2 linked regions of the Acidisarcina polymorpha genome follow. The protein of the gene in region 1 interacts with the protein of each later gene in a pairwise test. Links are inferred from orthologs where the notes say so. Each region holds a gene or a part of one and is shown on either strand. Other genes may lie near its edges.

Evidence for each region. The genes of interacting proteins can lie anywhere in the genome.
Region 2: the proteins of rplL (region 1) and obgE interact in binary tests that used the Escherichia coli proteins (3 or more experiments, as listed by UniProt). The link is inferred for Acidisarcina polymorpha from one-to-one orthologs.

The regions. Positions count from the first base shown.
Region 1 is NZ_CP030840.1:4,100,449-4,103,516, forward strand. Bases 348-3,068 are described here. They hold rplL (50S ribosomal protein L7/L12), read left to right. Parts: upstream 348-1,379; coding sequence 1,380-1,757; downstream 1,758-3,068. Other genes in these bases: rplJ (50S ribosomal protein L10), read left to right, coding at 351-1,184; rpoB (DNA-directed RNA polymerase subunit beta), read left to right, coding at 2,419-3,068. Also shown: rplA (50S ribosomal protein L1), read left to right, coding at 1-223. UniProt on the Escherichia coli protein: The binding site for several of the GTPase factors involved in protein synthesis (IF-2, EF-Tu, EF-G and RF3). Is thus essential for accurate translation.
Region 2 is NZ_CP030840.1:2,365,062-2,367,997, reverse strand. It holds obgE (GTPase ObgE), read right to left. Parts: upstream 2,032-2,936; coding sequence 970-2,031; downstream 1-969. Other genes in the region: ACPOL_RS10255 (TonB-dependent receptor), read left to right, coding at 2,286-2,936; ACPOL_RS10265 (MerR family transcriptional regulator), read left to right, coding at 394-897; namA (NADPH dehydrogenase NamA), read left to right, coding at 1-280. UniProt on the Escherichia coli protein: An essential GTPase which binds GTP, GDP and possibly (p)ppGpp with moderate affinity, with high nucleotide exchange rates and a fairly low GTP hydrolysis rate.

The DNA of each region.
Region 1 (3,068 bases):
GTTCCGCACCGATAAGACGGCGCTGGTTCATGTCCCGGTCGGCAAGCTCTCGTTCCCGGTGGAAAAGCTGATCGATAACGCGACCACGGTGATCTCGAGCGTGGTCCGCGCCAAGCCTTCGGCGGCAAAGGGTAAATACATCAAGGGAATCACCATCAGTTCGACCATGGGCCCCGGTATCGCGCTTGATAGCGCGGTTGCCGACTCCGCGGCGAAAGCCTGAAGATAGCCCTCGCTTCTAGCGCTAGCCGCTAGCAAGCTCGCTGGGCAAGCGCACGACCAAGCCGCTATGCGGCAGACAGAATCGGATTTTTAGCTGAGAGCTAGTAGCTAAAAGCCAGAGGCTATTTATGGCATTGACCAAAGTAAAGAAGGCGGAGAAAGTCGCCCAGCTCGCCAAAGAGCTGGAAGGCTCGACCAGTGCGATCGTAGGCACCTTCGCCAAGTTGACTGTAGCGCAGGATTATTCCTTGCGCGGCGTCGTGCGCAATGCGGGCGGCCGTTATCGCGTACTCAAGAACAAGCTGGCTGCGCGTGCGTCGCAGGGAACCGGCGTCGAGGCAGCGCTCCAGGGGCTTAAGGGCGTCTCGTCGGTCGCTTACACCTCCGGCGACCCGGTTGCACTCGCGAAGGCGCTTTCCGCCTGGGTTAAAGACAACGCTGAATTCACTTTCAAGCTGGGCATTGTTGAAGGCAAGGTCATTACCGTTGAAGAGGTTGGTCAACTGGCGACCATGCCGGGTAAGGAAGAGATTTATGCCAAGCTGCTCTTCCTGATTCAGTCTCCTGCCCAGCGTCTGGCAACGGTGCTCAATGCCACCGGTCGCGACCTCGCCGTCGTGCTGAACCAGGGCGTCGAAAAGGAGAAGTTTGCGGGCAAAGCGGCTCCGGCTGCCGCCAAGGCAGAGGCTTCGGCAGTGGAAGCTGCTCCGGCGCCGGCGGCAGCAACCGAAGCTCCTGCTCCGGCAGAGGCAGAGTCGACTCCTGTGGTTGAAGCTGCGGCGCCTCCAATCGAAGTGGCTCCCCCAGTTGAGGCTGCTCCTCAAGCCGAATCCCGCCCGGATGGCCCCTCCGCCAACGAGCAGGCAGCCAGCGAAGACCCGGTTGAAGGCAAAGTGGAAGCAGTGGCCGAGACTCAGAATCCAGAGACGGCGGCTGCCGCGCCAGAAGCGCCAGCCAGCTAAGGATTAGAAGTGGCGGCGCAGTATGGCCGCTTAGTGAAGTTTCGCGGCGGAAACCAATGAGGGGTGCTGGTCTGGGCACAACGGAAACCTCAAAGGGCTATGCGGCAACCGGAGCGCGGAAGTTCTCCGGATCGATGGGCAAAGTTGGATTGACAGGTTTCAGGTAAGAACAAATTTCAGGTAGTGGAGAGAATCATGGCGGATCTGCAGCAGTTGGAAGATCAGTTAGTCGGGCTTAGCCTGTTGGACGCGGCGGCCCTGGTCAAGAAGCTTGAGGAGCGTCTCGGCGTCTCCGCGGCAGCAGCGGCTCCGGTCGCCGTAGCCGGCGGGGGTGGAGCGGCGGCGGCAGCGCCAGTCGAAGAGCAGACCGAGTTCACCGTCATTCTTAAGGATGCCGGAGCGAACAAGATTGGCACCATCAAGGCCGTCCGCGAAGTGACCTCGCTCGGATTGAAGGAAGCCAAGGATCTGGTCGATGGAGCACCTAAGCCGTTGAAGGAAAACATCAGCAAGGAAGAGGCTGAGACCATCAAGAAGAAGTTTGATGGCGTGGCCACCGTCGAAATCAAGTAATGGCTGTTGCGAAAATCTAAGGTTGTCAACAAGGCAAGTTGCATGCCAAACCAGAACGCGCTATCCTAACGGATGTGCGTTCTGGCTGGCATGGTCGTCTTTTTAATCGGCATAAAGTAGTTCTTCGGTCTTCACGGCGCAATGGCGCCAGGTTTTTACTGGGTGGGCGGCCCGCTAAAGACCTTCACTCGCCAGCAGCACGGGGCGCAGACGTCAGGCAGGATTCGGACAAGCTGTTATTGAAAAGTGCACAAGTCGAATGTGGCGCTCGCGAGACTTCCTGTCTCCGCGAGCGATTTGCTTGTTTATCGACACATTCGGCAACTGTCGTGAGTGTGGCCGAGGCTTGCGGTCGGACCGCTCGAATACTTCGCAGTATCGCGTGACTTTGATCTTTAATCAGCGGCGTCTTCTCTCCCATCGCTCTTCGATGCGGCAGGGTGAGCGTCCAGTGTCGCAGTAAACGTAGTCTGTCTCGCGGGATGCACCATCTGCGAGGCTGACTACTCGGTAGAAAGCGCTATGTCTCCATTCGATCGAGGCGGATGGGGACACTTAGAGCGTATCGCCACAACAATGGATCTCCGCGCGGCCCGGGCGGCGGTTCCCTTTTCCGGTCAGTTCTCCGGAACCTCGCGTTTACGGGCCATAGGAGTGATGCATGCCGAACGAGAATCGCGCCCTTCGTAGCCGTCTCGATTTTTCCAAAATCCCAACTGCCATCCAGATTCCTAACCTGATCGAAGTCCAGCGCCGCTCCTATGAGCGCTTTCTACAAATGGACAAGCTGCCCTCCGAGCGCGAAGACAATGGGCTTCAGTCCGTCTTCACCTCGGTTTTTCCCATCACCGACTTTCGCAATATCTCACAACTCGACTTTGTGGATTTCTCCATAGGCAACTGGGAGTGTAAGTGCGGCCATTTGAAAGGTCTGCACCACCTTCGTACTACTTGCGTTCATTGCGGAGCCATGGTCATCACCGACCCGTTCCACCCTGGCGACGTGCTTTGCCACAAGTGCGGCACCTATAACAAGAACACGCCTGACTTCTGCAATAAGTGCGGCGATCCGGTTGGCCTGCAGTTGAAGTATGACCAGTCCGAATGCGAAGAGCGCGGCATGACCTACTCTGCTCCCCTGAAAGTCACGGTCCGGCTGACTATCTATGACAAGGATGCGGAGACCGGCGCCAAGTCGATCCGGGATATCAAGGAGCAGGAGGTTTTCTTCGGCGACATTCCGTTGATGACCCAGAACGGCACCTTCATTGTCAATGGCACCGAGCGCGTCATTGTCTCGCAGTTGCATCG
Region 2 (2,936 bases), 1.7 Mb from region 1 along the record:
CGCCGGCCCTGGGTACCAGACGGAATTCGCGAATCAGATAAGGAAGCAGGTGCAGATCCCCACCGGCACCGTAGGAATGATCACCAGCGGAGCGCAGGCGGAGCACATTCTCCAGACCAGCCAGGCCGACCTGATCTTCGTAGCCAGAGAATTTCTGCGCGACCCCTACTGGGCGTTGCACGCTGCGCAGGATCTTCACGACGTGACCTCCTGGCCGCCACAGTATCTTCGCGCCGCGCCGGCCGGCTCTGCAGAACGGAAGCCGGCTGCGGAGAAGTAGACCAGGCAGCGCCGATGCCGGAGATTTGTCCCTGTTTTGCACCATAAGAACAGGGACGAATTTACATCGAGGGGGCCTATACTTTGGTGGAAGGGCAACGGAATCAGCCGCCCGTGCCCCCTTTGTGGCCCATGATGCCGATTCCCACTTCCCAGCAACGGCGCACCGCTCCGTCTGAAATTCCGGACAAGCTCTATTTCCGGATTGGTGAGGTCGCCCGCATCTGCGAGGTACCGGCCTACGTTCTGCGCTTCTGGGAAACCGAATTCCAACAGCTCAAGCCGAATAAGGGCGGCACTGGCCAGCGCCTCTATCGCAGGCGCGACGTGGAGATGTGCCTGCGCATCAAGCGCCTGCTTTACGACCAGGGCTATACCATTCCCGGGGCGCGTCAGGTCTTTCAAACCGAGGCCCGGGAGTTCCGCAAGAAGAATTCCGCGCCCGAGTTACCCCTCGCTGTAGCGAGCTCCAATCACGCCGACGCGGCGCTCTCCAAAGTGAAGAAAGAGCTGCGCGAGCTGGCCGGAATCCTTGCTTCCCCAATCGGCTCCCCTCGCACTCGCCCCGGCCGATCCACAAGGCCCGCGGAAAAGCCCACCGGGCTCTTCGAGCTATAGCCGCCACCCAAACTCGGAAGGAAGCAACGTGGGGATCTCTGCCCGGGGTCTGGGATGCCTCGGAAAATGCACTTATCCCAGCAGGGCCGCCTCTTCAGGCTTCTCTCGTAAGAGAATCTCCCGCTCGCGGAGATTGTGGACCTGTTCGCCAACCGCATACTTCAGTGCGTCCACCCCTAGTCCGCTGACCGCCGAGATGGCATAAAACGGCAGCTTGCGCCGCTTCGCCATACTTTGCAGCTTCTTCAGCTTCTCCGGATTAGCGACATCGGCCTTGGAGGCGACTACCAGCATCGGCTTTTCATCGAGTCCGTGACCGAAGCTCTTCAGCTCTCCCTGGATGACTTTAAAATCGGCGACCGGGTCAGGGCGCCCGCTGGCGTCGGAGACATCGACGAGATGCACCAGAACCCGCGTGCGCTCGATGTGACGGAGAAACTGCACCCCTAGACCGGCGCCGAGATGCGCGCCCTCGATCAGTCCGGGAATGTCAGCGACCACATAGCTCTCCTCATGGGGAGCTTCGCCCACCGACACCACACCCAGGTTCGGTTCGAGGGTGGTAAAGGGATAGTCGGCGATTTTCGGCTTGGCTGCTGAAATTCTGGAGATCAGGGTCGACTTTCCCACATTGGGATAACCCACCAGGCCGACATCCGCGAGCAGCTTCAATTCGAGGCGGTAGACCCGTTCTTCGCCAGTGCGGCCGGGTTCGTGTTCGCGCGGCGCCTGGTGGGTCGAAGTGGCAAAATGCTGATTGCCGCGTCCGCCGCGACCACCCTTGGCGGCGATGATGCGCTCGTCCGGCTGGCGAAAATCGTGGACCAGTTCTCCAGTCTCGTCGTCATAGACGGCGGTGCCCACCGGGACCTTCAAAATGATGTCGGCGCCCTCGCGGCCCGTGCAGTTGGAGCCTTCCCCATGCTTGCCGCGCTCTGCCTTGTGCTCGGGGTTGTAGCGGAAGTGAATGAGCGTGTTGTGGCGTTCGCTCGACTCCATAATCACGTCGCCACCGCGCCCGCCGTCGCCGCCCGAAGGTCCGCCGCGGGGCACGAATTTCTCCCGGCGAAAGGCCACGCATCCATTGCCCCCGTCGCCGGCTTTTACCTTGATCTTTGCTTCATCGACAAACATTTCTTCCTCATTGCGCCCTTCTCAACCAGTGCAACTCGGGCGTCTTTCGCTTGCACACTCCGGCGTTTCCATTTTTCTGCCTTTCTTTAGTGTAGCCAATGGAGTATGCTTCACCCAATTTCCCAAATGTTCTCGATACCTCGCTTCTCGGCTGAAATGCTGCTGAGCGTGCGCGATCTACCCCCAAAGGCGGCATCCTTGCGCCTGAAGGGGGCTCGATCGCGCGTTGACTGTGTTGCTGCGGAGAGACTCCAATGGCGTCACGATGGTTCGCTTTGCCTTGCATCTCCGCCATCTGGCTGGGGGCGCCCCGATTGTATCTCGGCTGCGTTGCGGTCATATTTATGCTGCTCGCGCCCCGAGTGGCACAACCCCAGTCGACCACCAGTGGAGCGTTGTCCGGGACGGTCACCGATAGCCAGCAGCGCGCCATACCCGGAGTTCGCTTGGTTGCGACTGATCCGGAGACGGGCCAGCAACGCACGGCCACGACGGATGCTTCGGGCAGCTTCGAGATCCCAGGTCTGAGTCCTGCCAGCTATGCGGTTGAGGCGTCGGCGGCCAACTTCGCCGCCTGGCGGGCCGACTCGGTCGAGATCGAGGTCGGCCGCATCACCACCATTTTTCCCCGCCTCGCCGTGGCCGGCCGGCAGGATACGGTGCTGGTCCGCTCCGAGGTGCCGGGTCTGGATACAACCTCGGCCGCCATCACCACCAACCTCAGCAACACCGCTCTCGAGAACCTGCCAAGCAATGGCCGCCGCTGGTCCAACTTCGCCCTTCAAACTGAAGGCGTCACTCCGGATCAGAATGGTTATGGCCTGCTCAGCTTTCGCGGCATCAGCGTGCTGCTCAACAACAACACCATCGATGGCGTGGATAACAACCAGGCCTTCTTCTCCGAA